DNA from 3 places in the Pseudarthrobacter sp. efr-133-R2A-89 genome. Region 1 is predicted to be linked to each of the others. Evidence: riboswitches for the same ligand, from Rfam matches in the RefSeq annotation. Region 1 holds a riboswitch; each other region holds the start of a gene.
What was found. Region 1 has a riboswitch for S-adenosylmethionine ahead of QRM95_RS09420 (aminotransferase class V-fold PLP-dependent enzyme). Riboswitches for the same ligand answer to the same signal wherever they lie in the genome.

Region 1 (9,489 bases):
AGACCATGCCCGACTTCCCACAGCTGTGGGCGGGCATGCTGGCCCAGGAGGGCACGTCCGCTGCCGGACCGGAAGGGCGCGGCAGTGGCGCGGAGCACTGATTCCTGGGACGAATCTGACGTCAGGATCCGCCCGAGCAAGAAAGGCTCCAGGCCCCGCACCAAAGACCGCCCCAGCCACGATGACGCTGTGACCGGCCGGATCATCACGGTGGACCGTGGCCGGTACACCGCGGTGGTGGGTGAGGACTCGGACAACGAGCGCGTGGTCATCGCTGCGCGGGCCCGCGAGCTTCGCCGCAATCCCGTGGTGGCCGGCGACTTCGTCTCACTGGTGGGGGACGTCTCGGGAGCCCCGGACACGCTGGCCCGGTTGGTGAAAATCCAGGACCGCCGCACGCTCCTTCGCCGCAGCGCCGACGATACCGACCCCGTGGAGCGTGCTGTGGTGGCCAACGCGGACCAACTGGTCATCGTTGTGGCGGCTGCCAACCCCGAGCCCCGCACCGGCTTCATCGACCGCGCCCTGGTGGCGGCTTACGACGCCGGGATCGCGCCGATCCTGCTGGTAACCAAGGCCGACGTCAAGGACCCCGCCGAGCTCCTCTCCAATTACACGCACCTGGACTTCCCGGTCATCATCAGCAAGACCGCCGACGCACAGGCCTCCGGGATCGACGCGCGGTCCGACGACGGCCTCTCGGCCCGGCTGGACAGCGCCGCGGTGGCCGCCCTCCGCGCGCACCTCGACGGTACCGTCACCGTGATGCTGGGGCATTCCGGGGTGGGCAAATCCACCATGGTGAACGCACTGACGGGTGCCGAGCGCGCCACCGGCGGCGTCAACGCCGTCACCGGGCGCGGCCGGCACACGTCGTCGTCCGCGCTGGCACTTCGGCTGGCGGACGCGCCGCCCGGCAGCTGGATCATCGACACCCCGGGGATCCGGTCCTTTGGCTTGGCGCATGTGGATCCGGACAGGATCCTGCGCTCGTTCCCGGATCTCTCCCCCGGCATCGAAAACTGCGAACGCGGCTGCAAGCACACGGCAACGGCGGTCAACTGCGGGCTGGACGAGTGGGTGGACGGCGGACACGCCGGCCCCACCGGCGCCGCCCGCCTGGCGTCCCTGCGGCGGCTGCTCGGCGCCGATCCTAGGATGGAAGCACAGGAAACGAAGGAGCTTGGCAGCGTCAACTGACGCGTTCTCCCGGCAGAAACGCCCGCAGACGGTAGTTTGGAACCATGATCCAACCCGCTTCGAGTTACAACGATGACCTGCGCCTGGCCCACGTCCTGGCCGACTCCGTGGACGACCAGACGATGAGCCGGTTCAAGGCCCTGGACCTCCACGTCGAGACCAAGCCGGACCTGACGCCGGTCACCGACGCCGACAAGGCGGCCGAGGAGGCCATCCGTGGCCAGCTCTCCCGCTCCCGGCCCCGCGATGCCGTCCTGGGTGAGGAATTCGGCAGCACCGGCCACGGCTCACGGCGCTGGATCATCGATCCCATCGACGGGACCAAGAACTTCGTCCGCGGCGTCCCGGTCTGGGCCACGCTGATCGCCCTCGTGGACGAGGGCGAGCCGGTGGTCGGCGTCGTCAGCGCACCGGCATTGGGCAAGCGCTGGTGGGCTGCCAAAGGCATGGGGGCGTACATGGGCAGGTCCCTGGCCGCCGCTACGCGGCTCCGGGTCTCCAACGTCTCCAACCTGGCCGACGCCTCCCTCTCCTACTCCAGCCTGGGCGGCTGGAAGGAACGCGGAAACCTTGACGACTTCCTGGGCCTGACGGAGGACGTGTGGCGGACCCGGGCGTACGGGGACTTCTGGTCCTACTGCATGGTGGCCGAGGGCTCGGTGGACATCGCCTGCGAACCCGAGCTGAACTTGTACGACATGGCTGCCCTCGTGCCGATCGTGGTGGAGGCAGGCGGCCGCTTCACGTCCCTCGAAGGCGAAGACGGACCGTTCGGCGGCAATGCCCTGGCAACGAACTCGATCTTGCATTCAGAGGTGCTCCACCGGCTGAACCCGGACCTCGACGACCTGCTGCAACAGGCTCCCTGACCGCAGAAAAATCGAAGAATACGACGCCGGACGCCTCCTTTGGGGGGCGTCCGCGGCCGTTTCTTCGGCAGGACGTAACAAAAGCCTTAACAATTGCCGCGGCTTCAGTCCTGCCCATTCCATGTTCTACGCTTTTATCCAGGTCACGAGTGCCAGCGCAAAACCCCGGTTTGCTGGCCGGCAACCCTCCATTCGCGGTGGGGTGCCCCGGGTGACGACCAGGCCGGTCCGGAGCGGATACGGCAAGCGCGGATTCCACTATGCCGGAGTCCTGTATCCAAGTGAGGTCTCTGTGACAACTGCCACCGTCTCCCCCCAGTCCGCCACCGCCAACACCGCCGCGCCGGATCCGCGCCAGGCCATTGCCGGCCGGCCCCTCGCTGCAGTCACCGGCGCCGAGATCCAGGCGCCGCTGATCTCCGGCGGCCACGTCCGCTACGCAAACCTCGACTACGGCGCTTCTGCCCCGGCACTGTCAGTGGTGTCCGCGTACCTGAACGAGATCCTCCCGTATTACGCCAGTGTCCACCGGGGCGCCGGGTACGCATCCCAGATCAGCACCTCCGTGTACGAAAACGCGCGCAACATTGTCCGGGACTTCGTCGGAGGCCGCCCCGATGATTCGGTCATCTTCACCCGTAACACCACCGACTCCCTGAACCTGCTGGCCGGCTGCCTGCCGCTGGCGGGCGGCCGCCCCGCCGGGGACGTGCTCTACCTGGACATCGAACACCACGCCAACCTCCTGCCCTGGCAGGGTGTCCCGCACCGCAGCATCGTCGCCGCGGACACCATCAGCGGCACACTGGAGGCAGTCCGCGCTGAACTGGAGCAGGGCGGGGTCAGCCTGCTGGCCGTCACCGGCGCCTCCAACGTCACCGGCGAGATCCTCCCCATCCGGGCCTTGGCTACACTGGCGCACCAGTACGGCGCACGGATCGTGGTGGACGCCGCCCAGCTTGCGCCGCACCGCCGGGTGGACATCAGCGCTGACGACGTCGACTATCTCGCCTTCTCCGGACACAAGCTCTACGCTCCGTTCGGCGCAGGCGTCCTGGTGGGACGTGCGGACTGGCTGGACGCCGGCGTTCCCCACCTGGCCGGGGGCGGTGCCGTCAAGGAAGCAAGGCTCGACGGCGTCAGCTGGGCCACCGGACCGGCCCGCCACGAGGGCGGCTCACCCAACGTGCTCGGCGCAGCCACCCTGGCCCGCGCCACCCAGGTGATCGCCGAACTGGACCAGGCCCGGTGGCACGCCCACGAATCCGCCATCCGTTCCTTCCTGGTGGAGGGCCTCCAGGGCATCGACGGCGTCACCGTCCACCAGATCTTCAAGGACACCAATCCGGAAACGGACACCATCGGCGTGGTCAACTTCTCGGTTGCAGGCTACGACGCCGGGCTGGTGGCCGCCTACCTCTCGGCGGAGCACGGCGTGGGCCTGCGTGACGGACGCTTCTGCGCCCACCCGCTGCTGAAGCGCCTGGGCCTGCCCAACGGATCACTCCGGGCGAGCTTCGGCGTCGGATCCCGGCTGGAGGATGCCGAACGCCTCCTTGCCGGCATCCGCACACTGCGCAGCAGCGGGTTGGGCTGGGACTACGTGGTTGACGCAGGCCGCTGGGTGCCGGCCAACGATTCCCGCACCTACCCGCACTGGGCACCCAACACCCCGGGCACGGCCGGCGCGGCCCCCTGTATCGACGACTAGGGGGCGCTTCCCGCTCCCGCTCCTGGTCCGCCGGCACATTTCCATGGCCGTGCGGTAAATTCGAGGGGCATCAACAGTCGGAATTGAAGGAGTCCACGCGTGGTTCGGGGTGGCCCCAAGCTTGATCACGTGCGCCGGCGGGAACTTGGCGGCAGTTTCCGGGACGGCGGACGGCATTACCAGCGCGTCAGGCCGGGGTACCCCGTCGAATCAGCCCGGTGGCTGGTGCCGGCGCAGGCCCGTGACGCACTCGACGTCGGGGCCGGTACCGGAAAGTTCACGGCCCTGCTGCTGGAGCTTGGCCTGGAGGTAACCGCCGTCGATCCTTCCACGGACATGCTCGCCCAACTCGCGGCGCACTGCCCTGCTGCCACGGCCTTGGCGGGAACCGCGGAGGCGACCGGGCTGGCCGAAGCCTCCTTCGACGTCGTCACCGTGGCGCAGGCCTGGCACTGGTGCGACGCGCTGCCGGCGAGCACCGAACTTGCCCGTGTCCTGCGCCCGCACGGAACGCTCGGACTCATCTGGAACCAGCTGGATACCTCGGTACCCTGGGTGCACAGGCTTTCCAGGATCATGCATGCCGGCGATGTGTACCGCCCGGGCCACAAGCCTGTGGTGGGGCCCGAATTCACCGGGCTCGAAGGGCACGTCATCCACTGGCAGGACAGCGTAACCACCACCGACCTGATGGAACTCACCAAGTCCAGGAGCTATTACCTGCGCGCCGGCGAGGCAACCAGGGCCAAGGTCCTGGCGAACCTGGACTGGTACCTCCACGACCACCTGGCCTACGCGCCCGACCAGGAACTCGATCTTCCCTACCTCACCTTGGCGTGGCGCGCCGTGAAGGCGTAGCGGGATGGGTTTTCCCGGCGCCGCCGCAGGCCACGCGGACCCGGCCACGGCAGGGAACCCGGTAGGCTTGAGCCTGTGAAGACCAGCGCGCCATCCTCCTCCATCGAGGACTACGTCAAGGTCATCTATTCATTCACTGAATGGCAGGACAAGCCCATCACGTCCTCCCAACTGGCCCAGCGGCTCGGGGTGGCGAACTCGTCAGTGTCGGAGATGGTCCGCAAGCTCAAGGACCAGGGCCTGGTGGACCACAAACCGTACAGCGCCGTGACCCTGACCGACGCGGGACTGCGGCTTGCGCTGGCCATGGTGCGGCGCCACCGGCTGATCGAAACCTATCTCGTGGAACGCCTGGGCTACAGCTGGGATGAAGTCCACGATGAAGCCGAGCAGCTGGAGCATGCAGTGTCGGACACGTTCATCGAGCGCGTCGCCGCCAAGCTCGGGGACCCCAGCCGGGATCCGCACGGCGATCCCATTCCCACGGCGGACGGCCAGGTGCTGATGCCGCGCGCCCACCTCCTCGCCGAATTGGACGAGGGCCATAGCGGCAGGATCACCCGGATCAGCGACGACAACCCTGAGCTGCTCCGCTACCTTGCCTCGCAGGACATCGAGCTTGACGCCCGCGTGGAAGTGCTGGGGCGGCGGCCCTTCGGCGGCGCACTCGTGGTGCGGATCGGCGGTGACCGTGAGTACGACCTCGCCGACGAGATCGCCTCGGCGTTGTGGGTCTCCAGCGACGCCCCGCACCCCGGCTGCAGCCTGGATCTGCCCTGACCAGCGGCGTTGCCGGGACCGCCGGCTGAGGGACTCCGAGGCAGGACGCGATTTGGCGGGTTCCCGTATGGTGGATGGTGATGATCAGCAGACGTGACGCCGCAATAGCCCTGGACGTACCCCTTGAAATGGCGCAGCGCCATGGCCTGCCGAAGTGGATGCCGGAAGCCGAGCTCCGCGGCATCCTGGACAATCCTCCCCCGTGGCTGGTGCAGTCACGGGCCAACCGGACAGGCAAGCGGCCCGTGTGGGTCCATCTCGAATGCGCCGTGTGCGGGTATGAGGAAGCGGCCCGGCCCAAGAAGTGGTGGCCTGACTTTACCTACGTGGTGTGCGGGCACCACGCCCCGGAAGAGATCCCGCCGGTACAGCCCGGTTGCGTCCGTGGCGAGTACGACGGCGTCGGGACGCGTTTCACAGGCATCGCGGACGTGGAAGCGCCGGCAGCCGGAGCCTAGCGCTTCCGGACGCACCGGCCCCGGTGCCTACGGTGTTCCGTTGCCCGTCATTTCCTCCGGAACGGCGGTGAGGTGCACTTCGGTGCCGTCCCGCAGCACGGCGACATCGAGCGGTTGGCCAATGGCGTCCGCGAACAGGAGCCGCTGCAGGCTCTCGGCGTTGCTGACAGGACGGCCTCCCGCCGTCAGGAGGATGTCCCCGGCCGCCAGCCCTGCCTTGTCCGCCGGAGATTCAGGCAGCACCTCCACAACGCGCAGCCCTTCGCGCCGCCCGGTGCGGATGACAGCGCTGGGAGTGAGCTGGATGGGCGTACTCACCAAGCCCAGGTAGGCCCGGCGCACCCTCCCGTCCGCAAGCAAAGCGGCAATGATCCGACGCGTGGTGGCGTTGATGGGAATGGCGAGCCCAAGCCCTGCTCCCGCCACTGCCGTGTTGATCCCAACGATCCTCGAGTGCGTGTCTGCCAGCGCGCCGCCTGAATTGCCGGGATTCAAGGCCGCATCCGTTTGGATGACGTCTTCGATGACCCGCCTGTTGCCCCCGGACCACACCGGAATGGCCCGGCCCAGGCCGCTGACCACACCGGCTGTTACGGATCCAGCCAGTCCCAGCGGGTTCCCAACCGCCACCACCAACTGGCCCACCCTGAGGGTTTCGGCGGCACCGAACCGGGCCGGCGGCACCTTGGGCCGGGAACCATGGACCACCGCGAGGTCAGACAACGGGTCCGTGCCCACGAGTTCCAGTTCCATCCTGCTGCCGTCGCCGAAAACCGCATAACCCTGGTGCGTGCCGGCAACCACGTGGGAATTCGTGAGCAGGTAGCCGTCTTCGGTAAAGAGCACTGCCGAACCTGCGCCCACCCGAGCCCGCCCGTTGCGGCGCCGGGCAGTCATCTCGATCGCCGCCACGTGCGGCGTAACCGTGGCCGCCACCCGCATGACCGTCTGCGAGTACGAGTCCAGGATGTCGTCGTCCTCCGGCGGCATGATTTTCCGCGCCTGCTCCATGGGGCACCTCCAGCCCTCGTGCCGGTTCGCCCGGTGCAGTCCCCCGGCCGTTGCCGCCCGTGCCAGGTTTCCATCGGGATCCTTACGCTTGTCAACGACCCAGCCGCAGATTCCAGTCCCGGTGCTGCTACGCCGTCGGTGAACAACACTGCGAGCGTCCGGCATTCCCTTCCCACCGGTGCGCTGGTGCTGCCGAGGCTCTAGGATCGGTAGCATGACTGGTTCCCCGGAGGGCTCTCCCACCGAAATTTTGGACGCAGATGCGTGCTGGCAGTACCTGAGGTCCTCCTATATCGGCCGCCTCGCGGTCATCAACGGCGAAATCCCAGAGATCTTTCCGGTGAATTTCTCCGCCTCCGGCGACACTCTGTTCTTTCGGACGGCGCCCGGAACCAAGCTTCGCGCCTTGCTGGGCGGGGCGGTGGCAGCGCTGGAGGTTGACGGACTCAATCCATACGCCACGGAGGTGTGGAGCGTGGTGGCAAAGGGCAGGCCGGAACCGTTCGATGAAACGCGCATGAGCCTGCCGGCAGTCGACGCCGACCGTGAACCGTGGGAGGCCGGGATCAAGGACCATCTGATCATCATCTCGCCCACCGAACTCACCGGCCGCCGGTTTGCGGTCACGCCGCCCACCCGGTGGTGGCCGCCGGTGGACTTCAACGCCGATTGGCTCTAGCCGCTGCACATTCGTCCGCCCAAGGCCGGGCCTTTGTGCCCTTTCCGGGCGCGCGCGACTTCCCTACGCTGTGCCCTATGACAGAGAACCCAAACGTACCTGCAGCTGAAATCCTCGATGCGGAAGAGTGCTGGTCGCTTCTCGCACAGACCGGGGTGGGACGGCTGGCCGTGATGGCCGACGGCCATCCTGACGTCTTTCCGGTCAACTACAAGGTGGACGGCCATACGCTGGTTTTCCGCACGGGCGGCGGCACCAAACAGCAGGCCATCGAGTCCGACTCCGTCGTGGCCCTCGAGGCGGACGCGGTCAGTTCCCAGTTCGGCCTGGCATGGAGCGTCGTGATTAAAGGCAAAGCCGCAGAGACGACGCCAACAGGACCTGACCTCGACGACATCCGGCGGGCGTTGTTCCCCTGGCAGGGAGTGGGCAAGGAATACTTCATCCGCATCACGCCCGAGTCCATCACGGGCAGGCGCTTCACCATGACCGCACCGCTGCTGTGGCAGACGCCGTTGGACGACGCAACCCGCGCAGGCTTCGAGTAGCCGCCACGGAACCGGACGCACCGTGCGTGCATGGTGGGTGGGCGCACCGGGCCCCATATCCACGCATCCCCTGGTCCAGGGGCAGAGGGCCACGCCGAAGCCGCGGCCGCATGAGCTCCTGGTGCAGGTCAGTGTCTGCGGTGTGTGCCGCACCGACCTCCATCTCGCTGAAGGAGACCTGGCACCCCACCATCCCCACGTGGTCCCCGGGCACGAGGCGGTCGGCGTCGTCATCGAAACGGGCGCGGACTGCACACGGTTCCACGCCGGCGACAGGGTGGGCGTCGCCTGGCTTGGCGGCGTGTGCGGCCGGTGCGACTACTGCCGCCGCGGCGACGAAAATCTGTGCTCATCGCCTGTGTTCACCGGGTGGGACACGGACGGAGGCTTTGCTGAACGGCTGGCGGTCGCCGAGGACTTCGCCTACCCGGTCCCGGCCGCCTTTTCCGACGAGCAGGCCGCACCGTTGCTGTGCTCCGGGATCATCGGGTACCGCGCCCTGAAACGCGCCGCATTGCCGGTTGGCGGCCGTCTTGGCATCTATGGCTTTGGCAGCTCCGCCCATATCACCGCGCAGCTGGCCATCAGGCAGGGCGCCTCCGTGTTCGTCATGACCCGGTCGGAGGAGGCCCGGTCACTCGCACTGGAACTGGGTGCAGAGTATGCCGGCGACGCCTACGGGCGGCCGCCGGTCCCGTTGGATTCGGCCATCCTCTTTGCCCCGGTGGGCGATCTTGTCCCGGTGGCGCTGGCGGCCCTCGACCGCGGCGGAACCCTTGCCGTCGCGGGCATCCACCTCAGTGATATTCCAGCCCTGAATTATGGCAGGGAGCTTTTCTACGAGCGTCAGCTGCGCAGCGTCACCGCCAATACCCGGGCGGACGGCCGTGAATTCCTGGCCCTGGCGGCCAAGCTGTCTTTGACCTTGAAAACTACCGCATACCCCTTCGACTCCGCCGATAAAGCGCTGGAAGACCTGGCCGCCGACAGGATCACCGGGTCGGCCGTCCTGCGCATCCGCCCGGCGCAGCCTGATTGAGTTCCGCCCATTCCGGCCCCTTCCGGCCGGTCGGATTATCCAAACAGCACCGCTTACCCAAACAGCACCGCGGCTTCCCGGTAGCGGGCCTCGGGAACCCTCTTAAGCTCGCCCAGGGCCTCGTCCAGGCCCACGTTCACGATGTCCGTGCCCCGGAGCGCCACCATCGTGCCCCAGCGTCCGGCCGCGGCTGATTCGACGGCAGCCAGGCCAAGCCGGGTGGCAAGGACCCGGTCAAAGGCGGTGGGCTCGCCGCCGCGCTGGATATGGCCCAGCACGGTGGCCCGGGTTTCGATTCCAGTCCGTTCCTGCAACTGTTCCTCAAGCAGCAGCCCG
Region 2 (9,489 bases), on a different contig from region 1:
CGTGCCTGCGGTCAGGCGTCGGCGCCGCCCTTGGCCGCGCGGAAACCGGCCTCCAGGTCGGCCAGGATGTCGTCGATGTGCTCCAGGCCCACCGACAAGCGGACCAGCCCCGGATTGACCCCGGCCACCACCTGCTGCTCGGGCGAGAGCTGGCTGTGCGTGGTCGACGCCGGGTGGATGACAAGCGAGCGGACGTCACCGATGTTGGCCACGTGGGAGTGCAGTTCCAGGGCGTCGACGAAGCGCTTGCCCGCCTCCGCGCCCCCGGCCAGGTTGAAGGCGACGACCGCGCCGGTCCCCTTGGGGCCGTACTTGCGGCCCCGTTCGTACCAGGGGCTGGACGGCAGCCCCGCGTAGGCGACCGATTCGACGTCGTCCCTTCCCTCCAGCCAGCGCGCCACCTCCGTGGCGTTGGAAACGTGCCGTTCCACCCGCAGGCTCAGCGTTTCCAGGCCCTGCGAAATCAGGAAGGCGTTGAAGGGCGAAACCGCCGAGCCGAGGTCCCGCAACAACTGGACACGGGCTTTGAGGATGTAGGAAAGGTTGGCGCCCAGTGCGCCGCCCTCGCCAAGATCCCGGGCGTAGACCAGCCCGTTGTAGGTGGGATCCGGGGTGTTGAAACCGGGGAACCGGCCGGGGTCCTTGCCGAAATCGAACTTGCCAGAGTCGACGATGACGCCGGCAATGGCCGAGCCATGGCCGCCCAGGTATTTGGTGGCGGAGTGGATCACGATGTCCGCACCCCACTCCAGCGGCCGGATCAGGTAGGGCGTGGACAGGGTGTTGTCCACGATCAGGGGAACGCCGGCGTCGTGGGCCACCTGGGAGATGCCTTCGATGTCCAGGACGTCCTGGCGCGGGTTGGAGACCACCTCGCCAAAGAACAGTTTGGTGTTAGGCTGCACCGCATCGCGCCACTGGTCCAGGTTGTCCGGATCTTCCACGAAGGTGACGGCGATGCCGAACTTCTTCAAGGTGTGGGCGAACAGGTTGTAAGTGCCGCCGTACAGGCTGGGGCTTGCCACGATGTGGTCCCCGGCCTCGGCGATATTCAGGACGGCGAAGGTCTCCGCAGCCTGCCCCGAGCTCAGCAGCAAAGCCGCCAGGCCGCCTTCGAGGCTGGCGATCCGCTGCTCCACCGCGTCCTGGGTGGGGTTGCCGATGCGGGTGTAGATCGGCGCCAGTTCGGCCAGGGCAAAACGGTTGGCTGCGCTCTCGGCGCTTGGGAACACGAAGGACGTGGTCTGGTAGATGGGCAGGGCCCGGGCTCCGGTGGCGCTGTCAGGCTCCTGGCCGGCATGGATCTGGCGGGTTTCGAAGGACCATCCGTTGGACATCTCAGTCTCCTATGACATGGGCCCGGCATGCTGGGAGCACCACGGGCCGCGCTTGCTTCCGGCAATTGCCGGACAGCCTGGTCCTCACCCGGGGCACCCCACCGCGGATGGAGGGTTGCCGGCCAGCGAGCCGGGGCTTGGCGCTGGCACTCATGACCTGCGCCCAGTGTAGGAAGATCGCTCCGGCCGGGACAGCATTGTGACGAACATGGTCTTGCCGCGGCGTGCGCGCCGCGCGGCCCGCGAGGGTCGCAGCTGACGGGCGGGGGACGGCCCGAACAGCCACGATTCCAGTAAGGGTATCCTTAGCTGAGAGCCCGATCACAAAGTGCCAAGATGTTGCCATGCGCATGGATCACGTCTCTTACGCCTGTGAACACGATGGCCTCGCGGCCACTACCGAACGTATTTCAACTGCCCTCGGCGTTGAGGCAGTGAAGGGCGGGGTCCACCCCCGGTTCGGCACCCGGAATATGATCATCCCCCTCGCCGGGCACAAATACCTCGAAGTTGTGGAGGTACTGGACCACCCTGCTTCGGACAAGGCACCGTTCGGACAGGCAGTCCGTGCCCGGTCCGCTGCGGGCGGCGGCTGGATGGGCTGGTGTGTCGAAGTTGACGACCTGGCCCCGTTCGAGGAACGCCTGGGCCGAGCTGCCGTGAACGGCAACCGCAAGTTCCCGGACGGCCGCGAGCTCGTGTGGAAGCAGATTGGCATCCTGGGCCTAATTGCGGACCCCCAGGTCCCCTACATGCTCAAATGGGAAGGCGACCCGTCCCTGCACCCCTCCAACGCCTACGAGAGCAACCTCAAAATGAGCTGCCTGACCATTGCCGGCTCCGCGTCGCGGGTGACCGAGTGGCTGGGCGAGCCGGTGGAGAAGCCGCTTGAGGACGTTGCGGTCGAGTGGGTAGCCCCGCACGGCACTCCCGGCATTCTGTCCGTCACTTTTGAAACCGCCAACGGGGCCGTCACGATCTGATTACCCCTCCCGCTCTCCGGCTTGTTTCCGGAGAGGGGCCGTAGGTACCTGCGCCCAAAGAGCTTCGGCCGCCATCGGGTGGTGACAACGGCGTCACCACCCGATGGCGGCCGAATTCATTTAAGCGTCCCCGGGGAGGATCGCTGAATTATTCGGAAGGGCGCTGAACCACAAGCCTCTTCCATAAATGTCGGACCCTGGTTGGATGATTTCTTTATGGGAATCGTTGCGGATCTGGCGGTGGTGATGGAGGGTGTTTCTGCCTCTGTTGCTGCGCTGTGCGGGCTGGTTCTGGAGGATGCTGCGCTTTGTTCCGGCGCCGATGTTGGTGCTGAAGTGGACGTGGTGCAGCGGCGGTATGGGCTGCGCCTGGAGCGGCTGGAGCTGGTGGCCAGATTGGAAGCTCAGCTCGCGGCGGTGAAAGCCCAAGACGTGGCGGATGCCGTTGACATCCAGCATGCTCTGCTGCCGCCGGACGCCCCGGTGGATGAGCGCACCTACGCGGAGATGTCCGCGGTGGAGGAGATCGCCGGGATCCTCACCATCAGCTCGGGGGCGGCCGGGGCGCTGGTGGAGCAGTCCCGGCGGGTCTGTTCACTGCCACCAGTGTTCGAAACCCTGTCCACGGGTGGGGTGTCCTGGCAGCACGCCCGGATCGTCGCCGACGAAACCGAAGGACTCACCCCCGACTCTGCCGCCGGCCTGGTGGCGCATTTCTTCGACCCCGACACCCCCCCGGCCCGGGGCGCCGCGCCCGGCGACCTTGTCCCGTCCCGGTTCCGGGCGAAGGTCCGGGCCTGGCGGGAACGCCACCACCCCGAGTCCTTGGAGAAACGGCATGTGAAGGGGGTGGCGGACCGGCGGATGGACTACGCCCCGGACCGCGACGGGATGGCCTGGCTCTCGCTCTACCTGCCCGGGGACACCGCGTGCGCGATCTGGAACCGCAGCACCGCCACCGCCCGCGGCCTCCAACGCCCCGATGAGCCCCGCACCCTCACCCAGCTCCGCGCCGACGTCGCCGCGTCCCTCCTCCTCGGCGCCGGGCTGCAGCCCACCACCACCACCGCCGCCGCGGCCGCTGACACCGAGCCCGCCGCCGCGGCTGCTGGTGCCGCTAATGACGCAGGTCCGGGATGCGCTGCCACTGACATCGGCAAGATCCCCACACCCCGGGCCGACGTCCTGGTCACGGTCCCGGTGTTCTCACTGCTCGGCCTCACCGAGGAACCCGCGGTGCTGGACGGATTCGGGCCGGTCCCGGCGTCCATGGCACGGAGGCTCGTCGCCGGCGGGGCGGAAACGTTCTACCGGGTCCTGGTCGACCCCCGCGACGGGGCGCCCCTGGAAATCGGCCGCACCCGCTACCGGCTCCCCGAAACCATCAAACAATGGATCCGGCTGCGGGACCGCACATGCACCTTCCCCGGCTGCACCAACCACACCCCCGACAACGACACCGACCACCTCAACCCCTGGCACCACGGCGGCACCACCGATGCCCGGAACCTGGCCCAGCTCTGCCCGAGGCACCATAGGCTCAAACACGCCCGGCCCTGGACCCCCGACCCGGCCACACGGAATGAACCACCCGGCTGGACCTCACCCACCGGCCGCCACTACCAACCCGAACACCACGACCCCCAACCAACCCACTGGCCACCAGGAACCCTGCCACGTGCCGAAGTTCAAGCGTGGCCGGCTCCGGAGACGGAGGATCCGGAAACGGAGGAGCCTGACGGAAACAACCTGCTGGATCCCGACGAGCTTTGCGCGACTGATGCCCTCTGGGACGACTTCTACGCGAAACCCTTCGTGTTGCCACCAGACCCGCAAGCACAGTGGCCCTTGCTGTTGTCGCTGATGTGACAGCACATGTACGGGTTGAGCCGCCGAGGCTAATTCACCACTCCTACCCCAACCCCACGGCCTTGCCAAAGAGACTGAAACCGACGAACGCCACGATGTCCAGCAGCGCGTGGGCGATGACCAGCGGCATGACGCGGCGGGTTCGGGTGTACAGCCAGGCGAAGACCACCCCCATGATCGCGTTGCCGATAAATGGCCCAAAACCCTGGTAGAGGTGATAGCTGCCGCGGAGCAGGGAACTGACAGCGATAGCGAGAGGCGTGCTCCAACCGGACTTGCCGAAGCGGTCCAAGAGGTAGCCCACCACAATGACTTCTTCCAGGACGGCGTGCCTGATTGCGGACAGGATCAGGACAGGCACCGTCCACCAGTAGGCGTCGAGCGCACTGGGAATGATCGCCGTCGTGATTCCCAACGCACGGCCGGCGGCGTACAGCCCCAGCGACGGGATCCCGATCAGGGCCGCCAGCCCCAGGCCCTGCAGCAGGTCCCTTCCGGGCCGCGCAAAGTTGAACCCAAGCTTCCGGAATGCCGAACCTGATGGACCGGCGTCGCCCGGCGCGGCCTGGCGCTGGTCCGTGAGGAAGTAGAGGACCAGCAGCACGGGAACCAGCGCAAAGATGATGTCCAGCAACTGGTAGGTCAGGTCGAAGTACTCCCGCGTACTCTGCGACCGGTTCAGCGTGGAAGTGCCCTCCGCCAGCGGCGCACGGGTCATCTTATCGAGCAGCTGCACCACGGAGTACACAGCCGATTGGCCGAGTGACAGGCCCAGAACGATCCAGACTTCGAGCCGCAGGCGACGGCGGGAGGGAACCAGCATGTTCCCATCTTGCCCTCAGTTTCTGGATCCGGGCTGATGGAGCGGCCGTAGGGAACCATAAGCCGGGGCAACACCAAGGAGCCAGGCAGCACACCAGAGGGCGCACGGGCCACGCTGGCACCAGCTGCCGGGCGTTAGGCAGGCGCGATAATTACTTCCGTACCCCGGGCTTCGAAGGCCGCCTTGTCGTGCGCAGAAATGCCGGAATCAGTGATGAGCCGGGTGAAGTCGTAACCGTCCATGGTGGCGAAGGCCCGGACGCCAACCTTGGACGAATCTGCCAGAACGTACGAGATCCGGGCGCGGCTGGCGAGCAACGCATTGACCGAGGCCTCGCCTTCCCCGGTGTTGGTGGGTCCCACCTCGGGGTCGATACCGTTGACGCCGATGAATGCGATGTCCAGTACCACTTTTTGCATGATGATGTCCGTATAGGGCCCAACCAGCTCGTAGGAGCGGGGGTTGAGGATGCCCCCGGTGACCATGACTTTGATGTTGGGCCGCACCGCGAGCTGGCCGGCGATGTTGATGGCGTTGGTGACCACGGTGAGGGTTGGCTGGTTGGACGGGGCGTTCAGGTCTTCCCGCGTCGCCAGGATCTGCGCCAGGGCTGTGCTGGTGGTTCCCCCGCACAGCCCAATGACTGCTCCAGGCCGGATCAGGGCTGACGCACACTGCGCGATTTGTTCCTTGGCCTCTGCGTGGTCGTCACGGTTGTAGCGTCCGGGCAGGTCATAGGCCAATGCGCCTGTGGTGGCGCCGCCACGGGTCCGGGTTAGCAGCCGCCGCTTGGCGAGGCTGTCCAGGTCGCGGCGGGCAGTGGCCGGAGAAACATTGAGGCTGCTGACGATCTCATCAACTTCCACCTGGCCGGTCTTGGCCAGGAGGTCAAGAATGGCCGTCAACCGGTCAGTGCGCGTCATGCAGGAGGCCTTTCAGTACACCAGCCACCCTATCGGATGACGTTTCCTGATTATAAGCACAGGCAAACAATCAAGAACAATCACAAATTCGGCAACTTTTACCGCGCCCGCACTCCGGCCCGCCACACAGCGTACGTCAGGGGCATGCCCGGGCGGTAAGCGAGGTGGGTGGCGGAGGGTGCGTTGAGCAGGTGAAGGTCGGCCCGGTGGCCGACGACGATCGAACCTACGGCCCGTTCGCCGTCCGCGTCACGCCCCGCCTCCCGGTGCAGCGCCAAGGCACCGCCATACGTCGCAGCACGGACCGCCTCGTGAACGCTCAGGTGCATCTGCAGAACGGCGGTGGTCACGCAGAATGCCATGGAACTGGTGTAGGACGTGCCTGGGTTGCAGTTGGAGGCCAACGCCACCTGCACGCCGGCATCAAGGAGTGCCCGCGCGGGGGCCAGCGGCTGGCGGGTGGACAGGTCGCACGCAGGCAAGCAGGTGGCCACCGTACCCCGCTCCCCGGTGCCGGTGGCGGGGTCCCACGCAGACCACGAGGCCGCCAGGGCTTTGACGTCTTGCCCGGATAGGTAGTTCACATGGTCAACACTGGCGGCACCCACCTCGACGGCTAGTTGCACTCCCGGCCCTTCGCCCAACTGGTTGCCGTGCACGCGCAGGCCGAGTCCGGCGTCGCGGCAGGCCAGGAGCACGCGGCGCGACTGTTCGGCAGTGAAGGCGCCTTCCTCGCAGAATACGTCCGCCCACTGGACATAGGGCCTGGCGGCGGCCAGCATCGGCCCACAGACCAGGTCGGTGTAGGCCTCGGCATCCTGGCCGGCGGGAACCAGATGGGCACCAAGGTAAGTCACCTGGTCTGCCACTGTGGATGCGATCCGGGCGCTCCTGGCCTCATTCTCAATGTCCAGGCCGTACCCGGTCTTCGTCTCCAGGTAGGTGGTCCCCTGCGAGACGGCCTCAGCCACCCGGCCCATGGCCAGGCGCGTGAGGTCAAAATCGGATGTGGCCCGGGTGGCCTTCATGGTGACGGCGATGCCGCCGGCAGCGTAGGCCTCACCGGCCATCCTGGCTTCGAACTCGGCGGTGCGGTCCCCGGCAAACAGCAAATGGCTGTGGGAGTCCACCCATCCCGGCAGCATGGCCCGCCCGCCGGCATCGACGGCGTCGTCCGCGGCAGGTGCATCGGCCGCCGCGCCGATCCACGAGATCCGTTCCCCTTCCACCACCACGGCGGCGTCCCGCAGGACCCGATGTTCAAGGTCCTGCGTCATCAGCTCGGCGATATTGGTGATCAGGGTGCTCATGGGACCATTCTTCAGCGTCGAATGGACCAGCGTGTGGCAGCCAGTGCCTCCACTGTCCGGGATGCCGGACCGGCCCCGCTCGCACCGCCGCCACCGGATTGCCCGGCAAGGATCTGGGTGGCTGCAAACTCCGCCATGGCTGCGGAGGTCTGGAATCCGTAGCCGCCCTGCCCTGCGAGCCAGTAGAACCCCGGCGCTTCGGCGTCGAAGCCCGCCACCGGCACCCCGTCCGCCGCTTCGGTGCGCAGGCCCGTCCAGGCACGCCGGATGTGGGTGATCCCGAGGGCGGTCGTGGAGTTCAACATGGCCACCAAGCGTTCCACGTCGCCTGGCCGCGGACGCGCATCCTCGGGGCCGCTGGGCACCGTTTCGGACGGGGAAATCAGCACATCCGGGCCGTCCGGCCGAAAATAGAAAGAATTGTCCGCGGCGGCCACCATGGGGCTGTGTCCAGGCAGGGAGCGTTCGACGGCGGCAATCGCCGCAGTCCGCCGGTACGGCTGGAGGCCGAGCTTCTCGACGCCGCTGATCACGGCGAGTTCATCGGCCCAGGCACCGGCCGCATTGACCAGGATCCCGGCCTCAAAGCCTTCGCTTCCGGCGCCCACCTGCCACCCTGAGCCCTGCCGCTGGGCCGAGTGGACGCGCGCGCCCGTGATGATGTCCGCCCCGGCGGCGAGCGCCCTCTCGCGGTGATCCGCCAGCAGGACGGGGGCGTTGCATCCGAAGGACCCAGTGTCCAGCCCTGCGGCGGCAAACGTGTCCGGCAAGAGCGCCGGGGAGAGCTCGAGGGCACGGTCCACCGTGATCGGCTGCATGTGTCCGCTCGCCTCGGATGCCACATCCGGCTCCGAGCCGATCAACATGAAACTGCGCGGCGCCAGAACCGGTTCGGGCAGTTCCCTGTCGCGGGCGGCAAGCAGTTCGAGGGTCCGGACGGTGAGTTCCTGCACCACGGGAGGCCCGTAACTGGGGATGAGCTGGCGGGCGGAGCGGGAGGACGTGTGGTACGCCAGTTCGTGCTCCGCCTCCACCAGCGCAACGTTGCAACGCCCCGCCAGCGCGGACGCCAGGGACAGGCCGGCGATGCCGCCGCCTACGATCAGGACATCGTAATGTGCTGCCATTGGTCCATCCTCGCAGAGTTCACGCCAAGCGGGGGTTCACGCCAGGCGGGAGTTCAGGCCACGCGTGGGTCCATGCCGGGCGTGGGTTCAGGCCAGCCGGCGCTGCCGTCTAGGCTGCCGCCTCGGCACGGCTGGCGACGAACGCACTCACGCATGCTTCGACGTCGTCCGCTGTATGCGCGGCGGACAACTGCACCCGGATCCGGGCGGCACCGCGCGGTACCACCGGGAAGCTGAAGGCGGTGACAAAGACACCGTGCTGCAGCATCCGGTCCGCCACCTTGGCTGCCATGACGGCGTCCCCAAACATGACGGGCACGATGGCGTGCTCGCCCGGGAGCAGGTCGAAGCCTTCCTCGGTCATCCTGCGGCGGAACTGCGCGGCGTTCTCGAACAACCGGCGCCGGAGCTCCGCGGAGTTCTCCACAAGGTCAAGGGCTTTGAGCGTCGCGGCCACGATGGCGGGCGCCAGTGAGTTGGAAAACAGGTACGGGCGCGCCTTTTGCCGCAGCATGGCCACAATCTCGCCGCGGCCGGACACGTAGCCGCCGGACGCCCCGCCAAGTGCCTTGCCGAAGGTTCCGGTGTAGATGTCCACCCGGTCCGAAACCCCTGCATGCTCCGGGGTGCCCGCGCCGCTTGCCCCCATGAAGCCCACCGCGTGGGAATCGTCCACCATGACCATGGCACCGTATTTTTCGGCGAGGTCGCAGATGGCCTCGAGCGGGGCGAGGAAACCGTCCATGGAGAACACGCCGTCGGTGACGATCAGCTTCCGCCGCGCGTCCTGGGCCTCCTGGAGGCGGGCCTCGAGCTCGGCCATGTCCTGGTTGGCGTACCGGTAGCGGCGGGCCTTGCACAGGCGGATGCCGTCGATGATGGAGGCGTGGTTGAGGGCGTCTGAAATGACGGCGTCGTCCGGGCCGAGGAGGGACTCGAAAACGCCGCCGTTGGCGTCGAAGCAGCTGGAGAAGAGGATGGTGTCCTCGGTTCCCAGGAAAGCGGAAACCCTGGCCTCGAGGCTGAGGTGCAGGTCCTGGGTTCCGCAGATGAAACGTACGCTGGCCATGCCGAAGCCGCGCTCGTCCATGGCGGTTTTTGCGGCGCTGATGATGTC
Region 3 (9,489 bases), on a different contig from region 1:
AGGGGTAATCGCTGCGGACCGCGGGAGGGTTACGCCTGTACGGAAGTTTTTTTGGATTTTTTCGGCCGGTCCTCAGCGGGCCGATGCGCTGGTCCAGCGCGGCGCGGCCTGCCTGCGCGGCGTTTTCGCCAGTGCATAGGCGTGTAGCCTCACCGGCAGCCGCTGGTCATCGCACGCAGGTACGACGACGGCGGGCAGGTCGCCGGAAACGGCGTCGGCGGCCGCAGCGGCAGGACGGGAGACTGCCCCGGCGGTGCTGAGATCGGTCACCAGGCCAGTCCCGGCACATTCACGCACGGCCGCGATACCGGCAGCTACAGCCGCTTTGTCCTCGAAGCCTTGCGAGACGGCCATGACCGACCCGTCCGGACCCAGGAGCCGGAACCTGTAGAGCAACTCCGGATCAAGAAAGACTTCAAAGTTCCCTGCCACGGCATGTCCTTCCGGTCTGGTGTTTTCGACCGGCGACGGCTCTTCGCTGGGTGCATCCCTGCACCGCCAAACGCATAGTGGGACCGTTCGCTGATCAGTTCAAATGGTGTTAACGAGTCTGGCCGCGGCGGCTGCAGGGGTACAAGACCCACTGCGTTAAGCCTGTGTAAATTACTGCCCACTCCCCCAAACACCAGCGGCGGCCCACCCGCAATGGGTGGGCCGCCGCCGTCGTCTACCGTGTTCCGGAGGGACGTGTCAGTCGTTGATGAGGTCGTTCACCACGATGGTCTGGTCCCGGTCCGGACCAACGCCAATGGCGGAGAACCGGGTTCCGGAGAGCTTCTCCAGCGCCAGCACGTAGTTCCTGGCGTTTTCCGGGAGGTCCGCGAGGGTGCGGGCGCCGGTGATGTCCTCGGTCCAGCCGTCGAAGTATTCGAAGATGGGCTTGGCGTGGTGGAACTCGGTCTGCGTCATTGGCATCTCGTCGTGGCGGACCCCGTCGACGTCGTAGGCCACGCACACAGGGATCTGCTCGATGCCGGTGAGCACGTCCAGTTTGGTCACGAAGTAGTCAGTGAAGCCGTTCACGCGGGATGCGTGGCGGGCCAGGACGGCGTCGTACCAGCCGCAGCGGCGGGGGCGGCCGGTGTTGACGCCGAACTCACCGCCGGTCTTCTGCAGGTACATGCCCATCTCGTCGAAGAGCTCCGTGGGGAACGGTCCGGCGCCCACGCGGGTGGTGTAAGCCTTGATGATGCCGATGGAGCGCGAGATGCGGGTGGGCCCGATGCCGGAGCCAACGGACGCGCCGCCGGCGGTCGGGTTGGAGGAGGTCACGAACGGGTAGGTGCCGTGGTCAACGTCGAGGAACGTGGCCTGGCCGCCCTCCATGAGGACCACCTTGCCCTCATCCAGGGCGGTGTTGAGGACCAGCGTGCTGTCGATGACCAGCGGGCGGAGGCGGTCGGCAAAGGACAGGAAGTACTCAACGATCTCGTCCACCACCACGCCTCGGCGGTTGTAAACCTTGACCAGGAGTTCGTTCTTCTGGCGCAGCGAGCCTTCCACCTTCTGGCGGAGGATGGATTCGTCGAAGACGTCCTGGACACGGATGCCCAGCCTGGCCACCTTGTCCATGTAGGCGGGGCCAATGCCGCGGCCGGTGGTTCCGATGGCGCGGCTGCCGAGGAAACGTTCGGTCACTTTGTCCAGCACCTGGTGGTAGGGGGCCACCAGGTGGGCGTTGGCGGAGACGCGGAGCCGCGAGGTATCGGCGCCGCGGGCCTGAAGTCCGTCGATCTCCTGGAAAAGGGCTTCGAGGTTCACCACGCAGCCATTGCCGATGATGGGGACCGCGTTGGGGCTGAGAATGCCTGCGGGCAGCAGTTTGAGTTCGTACTTTTCACCGCCTACGACGACGGTGTGCCCGGCGTTGTTGCCGCCGTTGGGCTTGACGACGTAGTCAACACGGCCGCCCAGAAGGTCGGTGGCCTTGCCTTTTCCTTCGTCGCCCCACTGGGCTCCTACGATCACAATTGCTGGCATGGGATCCTCCCCCATTCGTTCGGGCTGCCCGGGGCCGGCCGCGGGGAGCGGACCTGCGCAGCGCCGTTCATGAGAATGCCCCGATGCTTGCTGATGCTGCCCAACCGGAGGCAAGGAGTGCGCAAGAGTTCCGGGGCTCTTACCAGCCAAGTTTAGCCGATGGCATCGGTTTCTCCGGTGTTTGGCCGCCGTTGGCGTGGAGTTGTGGACAAAGTCAAGGAACCTTCAGAGCGGCAGGACCAGCCGACGAACTGCCCAGCGAGAGGCTCAACAGGCCAGGACTGTCCACAAGCCCCACTCGAATCGCAGAGACCTTGTATTCCCCCGCCCCAGCCGTGACATCCGCCGGCTTGGTACCGGACCAGCTCTGATCCGGTTGGACGTTGACGTTGATGGCCACCAAGGTGCGGACCGCTGTCAGGACTGGCCCGACGGCGTTGATCGCCGGCGTGATGAGCAACTGCAGGCTGGCGTCCAGGTTGGAAACCAGGTTCGTGTTGAAGAGCGTGGATTTGGCGATAAAGTCTGTCGTTGCCAAAGCGGCCTTAACCACCCCGTTTGCGCTGGTGGTTAGAGTTGCCAGGAGAGTGTTGAGCAACGCCGCCACCGCTCCGCCGCCACCCAGGACTTTTAAGGACACGTCAGGGCCTGGGGCTGTGCCTGCAGCGAATTGGGCGAGGGTCGCGGGGCCGGTCTTGACCGTAATCTCGGCCAACTGGGTGCCCAGGATCGGGGCCCGCAGGTCAACAACAGTAGTGGCGGACAGCAGCGTACTGCCCAACGCTGCGGTGAGAGCCGTGAGCACGCGGTTCTTCCACGAATCCAGGAGCGCAGTGACTCTGGTGGTGACGGCGGCTGTCATGGTCGGGTCCAGGACAACGGCATGGTTTGGCTCCACGCCGTTCAGCCCCGTGGCGCCACCCGTCAACGACGCGATATCCACCTTCGCTGTGCCGCTTCCCAGGTGGATGGTGACGATGCCATCGCTGATTGTCTCAGCCATCAGTTCCGTCACGCCGCTGAGATCGGTCGTTAAGGAAGCATTCGTGTTGTAGGAACCCACGGCCAACGCGCCCAGGAGAGGATTGACAATTCCCTTGATGCCATCGTTGATCTGGTTGGCCAGGCCGGTGGTACCCAAGAACGCGTTCAGTTGCGCCGGGACGGCCCCCACCAGCGACGCCCCTTGCGTTCCCAAGGTCCCGACGGCGGGAATGGCCGCTGTCAGGTCCAGCCCTGCTATACCGTATTGGCGCTGCGGGGTGGGAGCGGGGTTCAACATCGGCCACCCGCTGGTCATGATGCAGCTGTCCACCGCGGCGGAGGAGGCTACCGCGCCAACATCCAGGGTCACCCCTGACAGCGAAGCCGGAACAATGTTTCCCAACGAAATACTGGCGGATTTTGGTGCCGCAGCGGCTCCCTGCGCGGTACCGGCAACATCTACCGCGCCGGTCTGATCGGACACCAGCCCTGAAGCGCCATGTGCCTGCCCACTCTTCTGCGAGCGCGCCCACTGGGTGTACGCCCCCAGGCCGCCCACTGGAGCCCCGAGACCCACCCCAACGTTCACAGGGCTGCTGCCCAGCGCACTCACCGGGATCTTGGTGACATAGGCATCGGTGGTGCCGGGCACGAGGATTGCAGACAAGGGCGTGGGCGTGGCTGCCGCGCCGTTGTTAAGCAAAGTAAGCCCCTGGACTCCTGCCACGGTGTCCAGGTTGGTGTTCAGCACGGTTCCATGCAGCTGCCTGGCCCACGCCAGGTTGGTGAACATGGTGTTGGTGCTGCAGTCACCTGGGGAGCTGGCCCCGACGGCGCTCCGCACCCATTCGCTGTCCGTCCAGGCAGCGGCGGTGATGCTGGTTGTGGCCGCCAGCGCCATGGAAGTGACCGCCGCGACCAGCACTGAGCGGCGCGGCCGGTTGACGAAAGCTTGACGCAGCGCCTGACGCAGAGACATGGCCCGCGACTGGCTTACGCAGTGTCGGGGCTTCATGCGTTCAGCTCCGGGGTTTCACGGGGCCGTCTCAGCAGCGCAAGGACAGCCGTTCCCAAGATGAGCAACGCACCGCCGGCGAACAATGCCGGGAGGGACGAGGCACCGGTGCTGCCGAGGGGTTCGCGGGGCTCCGCGGGCAGTGAAGGTGCGCTGCCGCCGTCGTCGTCCCCCATGGCGCTGATCCCCACGCCCAAAGTGAGCGTCGAGCCTTGCCGGGAACCGGCGTCGGCGGGGCCGGACAACGTGAAGCGGACGAACGGTGACGTCCCGGCGCGGAGGTCGCTGAGGGGAATCCGGAGGCCTTGGTCCCAATCGTTGAGGCGGGTGCTTTGGATCCTGGGCGTTGAGCCGGCGGGACATTCCAGGCGCTGGTTCAACCCGCTCTCGCCCTGCCACGGGGTCGGGCATTCGTCCACGGCAATCGCGTATCCATCAGCAGCGGCCAGGCTGCCCGTGGCCGTGAGTTGGAGGGCGGACGTGGCTTGAGGTTTTTCCAACGACAACCCAATCTGCCACACGTACGAGTCACCGGGCGTGAGGCGGGGAAATTCCAGCGGGTACACCGAAGAGGACAGGGAGAGCAGACCCGGGGCCCCGTTCTCGGGTACAGGAATGAGGTGGTCGGCAGCTTGGGCGGGGACGGCACAGGCCAGCGCACCGACGAAGACGGCACACACCGCCGCTGCGGGCCGCAGCGCCCCGGTCCACTGCTTCACAGCTTTTTCACCTCCCTGTTGACACCACGCCTTTGTGCCGGGCAACCCTTTTGGGCCAATACGCCCACACCACAAGCCCAGCCACCGCCATCGAGGTGGCGGCGATGAAACCTGGGCCCCTCATGGCCATCACCCAAGTGCCCACCGCAGGGACCGTTGCCAGGACCTTTTGGGCGGTGTCCACCTGGTAGGGAAGCGGATCCTCTGAGCCGTTCGCGTCGCCCTTGAGCCGAAGTGACGCAGCGGATCCGGCGGGCTCCACGGCCACCACGCGGTGGGTGACGAGGACGCCGGATCCGGAACGTTTGACGGACACGACGTCGCCCGGGACCAGTTCCGCCGCAGGTACCTGCACCGTGAGGGACAAAGCTCCCACCGGGTAGAGAGGCTCCATGGACCCGGTCCGGAACACCACGAACGAGGCTTTGCAGGCGAAACCCAGCACCAGCGCCACGATGCACAGCAGCCCGAGCACAGCCACCAACGTCAGAGCAATCTCACGGGAAAGCTTGAGGATGCGGGACAAGACGGCCCAGAAGCCCGCCCCTCCCCAGGCCGGGGCCAAAGGGGGCAAGGGGGACGAGCTTCTCATTCGGGTCAAGGGCTCTCTCACAGGGCTGTATTACGAGCTGACGGTGCTGGTGAACCTCCACAGCGGAACCGTCTGCTTTCCCTGCAACGTCACATCAGTCACCGTGGAAGGAAGCGTGATCGCGAAGCAAAGGTCCACCGGAAAGCCGGCTGTGGCTGAGTCCGCACCCTTTGCCAGGGTAATAGACGAGCTGGAAACCGTGGTCAGCGGGACACTGGCCGCTGCGGTTCCAACAATGTCAGTGCCCGTGGTCAGGTCTCCTACGATGCACTTCGCCGGGGAGACGCCCTGGACCGCACGATAGGTCAGTGCGTTGTAGAGGGCCAGGGAGTTGGTGTCGGTGTCCACTGTGTTCCCGCCGAGCTTGACTGCCTCAGCCAGGGTTGCAGTCAGCGCTTCGGAACCTGCGGCTGCCCGGAGCTGCATGGGAGCGTAAGCAGTATCCCCGGGCTTCAGGGCCGCCGAAATGGCACCGAACGTCAGGGCGCCGTCGACAGTCGCATCAGGCACCGTGGGCATGTTCGGTTTGTCGCTCCAGAGGGATACACCCGAGCCATTGGTGTTGCCGAAAGTGTTTTGTTCCATGTGGTAGGTCAGCGTGCCCGGCCCATTATCCCCACCGGAATTGCCAAATACCCATTCGTTGTCTGTCCATGCCGCCAGTGTGAAAGCGGCCCCGATGCCCAGCACAAGGCCGCCGGCCAGAAGTGCGCGGACTTTATTTGCTTTATTAGAGCGCGGCTCAGCGCTGGTTGATGCAGCCAAGATTTCCCCCAATTTAGATGTAGATCCCGGCCCGTAAGGACCGGGATACGGGTATGGGGGAGCGATCGGCATTTCCCCCAAAAGACCGATGTTCCAAACCCATCACTGATCTGGAAGTCAAGTCAAGTCGCTGTACTAAGAGTTAGCGGAAACGTTATCCGCACCAATTCTCCGCAGCCGGCGGTCCGCTGCTACGACATACCCGTGCTGGATTTGCCCCGGGACTGATCATGGATTTAGGTAAGAGTGGACCATCCGGAGCGGCTGAGAGACCTGGCTCAATGACGCCGCAGCAACCACGGTCCGGCAGGAAAGCTGCCGGCCGAAGGTGCTACTGCCAGGACCGATGGAAAGGAAGATTCCAGCATGCCCCTCAACACCGACCATATTCGCGCCACCCACGCCGGGTCCCTGCCCCGCACCGATGAACTCATCGCAGCCAACACGGCAAAGGAATCCGACGGGATCACCCCGGCGTTCCTTGAGCTCCTGGAAGACTCCGTTGTGGACGTGGTCCAGCGCCAGAAGGACCTGGGCATCGACATCCCCAACGACGGCGAGTACGGGCATACGATGTCAAACTCCGTTGACTACGGGGCCTGGTGGAACTACTCCTTTGCCCGGCTCGGCGGCCTGGAGCCGACCACCGTGGACAGGTGGGCAGAAGCCGAAGTCCGGCGCTCCTCCCCCGGGAACGTTGTCCTGACATCCTTCCCCGACCGGCGGGACCGGCAGGCGTTCAACCAGGCGTACAACGATCCCTCCTCCGGGATCCTGGCGCACAGGAAGAGCGTGTCCCAGCCCAAGATCGCCGGGCCCCTGACATATACCGGCCATGACCTGGTGGCCTCGGACATCAGGAACCTGAAGACCGGGCTCGCCGCGGCAGGCCTCAGCGAAGGATTCGTGGCGTCCCTCTCCCCCGGTTCCTGCGCCCGCGTCGCCAATGAGTACTACAAGAGCGATGAGGAACTCGTCTACGCCTGCGCCGACGCGATGCGCGAGGAATACAAAGCCATCATCGACGCCGGCCTGACGGTCCAGCTCGACGATCCGTCCCTGGCCGAGAGCTGGGACCAGATCAACCCGGAGCCGTCCCTGGAGGACTACCTGAAGTTCATCCAGCTGCGCGTCGAGGCCACCAACTGGGCCTTGCGGGACCTTCCGCAGGAACAGATCCGGCTGCACGTTTGCTGGGGCTCCTGGCATGGTCCGCACACTACGGACATCCCCTTCGCCGACATTATCGCCTCAGTGCTGCAGGTCAACGCCGGCGCCTACTCCTTCGAGGCGGCCAACGTCCGCCACGAGCACGAATGGCGTGTCTGGGAGGACACCGCCCTTCCTGAGGGCAAAGTCATCATCCCCGGCGTCGTATCCCACGCCACCAATGTGGTGGAACACCCGGACCTGGTCGCGGACCGGATTGTCCGCTTCGCCAAGCTGGTGGGACGCGAGAACGTCATCGCGTCCACCGACTGCGGCCTGGGCGGCCGGGTGCATCCGCAGATCGCCTTCGCCAAGCTGGAGGCTCTTGGCGAGGGCGCCCGCCGCGCCACCAAGCGCCTCTGGTAGTTATCCGCCCCTTCCGGGAATGACCGCCGGTCCACTGCGCCATGAATGAGGTGCGCTGGACCGGCGTTTCGTTTCTCCGGGCTTGGTAAACTGGCAAAGGCCGACCCGGAATCGGCCCACCCCAACTAACCACCGTTGATGAGCTGCGCCACCGTGCGCCCATTTTCGGCGGTGGACGCAACATCAATCCCCGCAGGAGAACCAGCCCTTCATGACCGCACTGGCCCCCGAAACATTCCACGAACAGCTCATGAGCCGCCGCTACGAGCCCAGCGTTGCCGCTGTCAACGAGCTGTGCGATTCCCTGCAGGACGCCAAGCCCGGAACCGTGGTGCCCTATGTGGACCCCATGCACGATGTTGAGGAATGCCGCATCATCAGCCTGTACTCCAACATTGGCGAGATGGACCAGTCCGGTTTCATCACTGCCGGTGACCAGGACGCCGCGACCCGCATGCTGGGCATCCAGTGGAAGCTTGGCCTGCGCCCGGAATTCGTGATGCCCTGGAACGTCCACCCGTGGCACGTCCCGGGCGAGGCCAACGGTAAATTCACCCCGGACCAGGTGCAGGCGGGCCTGAAGCCGCTGCTGAAGTTCCTTGCCCTCGTCCCCCGTGCCTCCGTGATCGTGGCGCACGGCACCGAGGCAAACCGCCTGGCCAACCTGCTGCTGAAGACCGAAGTACCGCTGCTGTGGCGCCGCGGCCTCAAGACCTACAAGGTCCGCTCCCTGAGTGGCCGCGCCTTCGCCGGTTCACCGGCCCGCCAGGAGGAGTTCCTGGCGGACATGCATACGGCCTACGCCGATGCCATGGCCCGCACCGGAATCGCCAACCAGGCCTAGGGTTTCGGCAGGCTCAACCACCGACGACGGCAGGTCACCTTCCCGGGGAAGGTGACCTGCCGTCGTCGTAATTATTCGAATCTAGCCCTCGATGGCTGCCTTCGCCGCGGGGTCCGAGTCGTTCAGGAACTTCTCGATCCGCTCCGGCTCCTCGGCTTCCCCAATAGCCGAGGAAGCCCTGCCCAGGGAGTAGAGCGCACGAAGGAACCCGCGGTTTGGCTCGTGCTCCCACGGGATAGGCCCGACGCCGCGCCAGCCGTTGCGGCGCAGCGCGTCCAGTCCGCGGTGGTAGCCCACCCGGGCGTACGCGTAGGAGTCGATGGTGCGGCCCTCGGTCCACGCTTCCTCGGCCAGGATCGCCCACAACAGTGAGGACGTGGGGTGCTTTTCCACCAGGTCCAGGGCCTCGTGCCCGGCTTCCAGCTGCGCATTGACCTCGGTCTCGGCAGGCAGGAGCGTGGGCTCGGGTCCCATCAGGTTCCTGCGGAACTCATCCGACATCTAGAACGTCTTTCCGGCCGAACCGAGCTGCTTGGTGGCTTCCACCACGCGGGCCGCCAGGCCGGCTTCGGCGGAAGCGCCCCAGACGCGGGGGTCGTAGGTCTTCTTGTTGCCCACTTCGCCGTCGACCTTCAGGACGCCGTCGTAGTTCTTGAACATGTGGTCGGCCACCGGGCGGGTGTAGGCGTACTGGGTGTCGGTGTCGATGTTCATCTTGATGACGCCGTAGGAGACGGCGTCGGCGATTTCCTGGTCCGAGGATCCGGAGCCGCCGTGGAACACGAGGTCGAACGGGTTGTCCTTGCCGATCTTCGCACCCACCTGGGCCTGGATGTCCTTGAGGATCTCCGGGCGCAGCTTGACGCCGCCGGGCTTGTACACGCCGTGGACGTTGCCGAAGGTCAGTGCGGTGATGTAGCGGCCGTTTTCGCCGGCGCCCAGGGCGTCGATGGTGGCCAGGGCGTCCTCGACCGTGGTGTAGAGCTTGTCGTTGATGGCGTTTTCGACGCCGTCT

Region 2: it holds a riboswitch for S-adenosylmethionine, as region 1 does, so the genes downstream of both, QRM95_RS14090 (bifunctional o-acetylhomoserine/o-acetylserine sulfhydrylase) here and QRM95_RS09420 (aminotransferase class V-fold PLP-dependent enzyme) in region 1, are expected to answer to the same signal.
Region 3: it holds a riboswitch for S-adenosylmethionine, as region 1 does, so the genes downstream of both, QRM95_RS08180 (cobalamin-independent methionine synthase II family protein) here and QRM95_RS09420 (aminotransferase class V-fold PLP-dependent enzyme) in region 1, are expected to answer to the same signal.

Annotation. Positions count from the first base shown of each region.
Region 1 is NZ_JARVSE010000005.1:39,792-49,280, reverse strand. It holds gene aroA (3-phosphoshikimate 1-carboxyvinyltransferase) at 1-101, shown strand, start outside; gene rsgA (ribosome small subunit-dependent GTPase A) at 85-1,200, shown strand; gene hisN (histidinol-phosphatase) at 1,245-2,069, shown strand; SAM riboswitch class IV at 2,211-2,324, shown strand; gene QRM95_RS09420 (aminotransferase class V-fold PLP-dependent enzyme) at 2,362-3,780, shown strand; gene QRM95_RS09415 (class I SAM-dependent methyltransferase) at 3,880-4,638, shown strand; gene QRM95_RS09410 (metal-dependent transcriptional regulator) at 4,714-5,418, shown strand; gene QRM95_RS09405 (hypothetical protein) at 5,499-5,876, shown strand; gene QRM95_RS09400 (S1C family serine protease) at 5,904-6,887, opposite strand; gene QRM95_RS09395 (pyridoxamine 5'-phosphate oxidase family protein) at 7,102-7,566, shown strand; gene QRM95_RS09390 (pyridoxamine 5'-phosphate oxidase family protein) at 7,644-8,114, shown strand; gene QRM95_RS09385 (zinc-dependent alcohol dehydrogenase family protein) at 8,137-9,153, shown strand; gene QRM95_RS09380 (ATP-dependent 6-phosphofructokinase) at 9,207-9,489, opposite strand, start outside.
Region 2 is NZ_JARVSE010000008.1:20,274-29,762, forward strand. It holds gene QRM95_RS14090 (bifunctional o-acetylhomoserine/o-acetylserine sulfhydrylase) at 12-1,337, opposite strand; SAM riboswitch class IV at 1,381-1,495, opposite strand; gene QRM95_RS14095 (VOC family protein) at 1,682-2,320, shown strand; gene QRM95_RS14100 (HNH endonuclease signature motif containing protein) at 2,537-4,189, shown strand; gene QRM95_RS14105 (CPBP family intramembrane glutamic endopeptidase) at 4,233-5,012, opposite strand; gene QRM95_RS14110 (DeoR/GlpR family DNA-binding transcription regulator) at 5,147-5,935, opposite strand; gene QRM95_RS14115 (amidohydrolase family protein) at 6,034-7,245, opposite strand; gene QRM95_RS14120 (NAD(P)/FAD-dependent oxidoreductase) at 7,257-8,372, opposite strand; gene QRM95_RS14125 (glycine C-acetyltransferase) at 8,482-9,489, opposite strand, start outside.
Region 3 is NZ_JARVSE010000004.1:103,538-113,026, reverse strand. It holds gene QRM95_RS08210 (DUF1508 domain-containing protein) at 73-432, opposite strand; gene QRM95_RS08205 (adenylosuccinate synthase) at 691-1,980, opposite strand; gene QRM95_RS08200 (choice-of-anchor G family protein) at 2,195-3,943, opposite strand; gene QRM95_RS08195 (hypothetical protein) at 3,976-4,698, opposite strand; gene QRM95_RS08190 (signal peptidase I) at 4,706-5,272, opposite strand; gene QRM95_RS08185 (SipW-dependent-type signal peptide-containing protein) at 5,321-6,127, opposite strand; SAM riboswitch class I at 6,304-6,408, shown strand; gene QRM95_RS08180 (cobalamin-independent methionine synthase II family protein) at 6,422-7,630, shown strand; gene QRM95_RS08175 (uracil-DNA glycosylase family protein) at 7,842-8,474, shown strand; gene QRM95_RS08170 (DUF3151 domain-containing protein) at 8,556-8,975, opposite strand; gene fbaA (class II fructose-bisphosphate aldolase) at 8,976-9,489, opposite strand, start outside.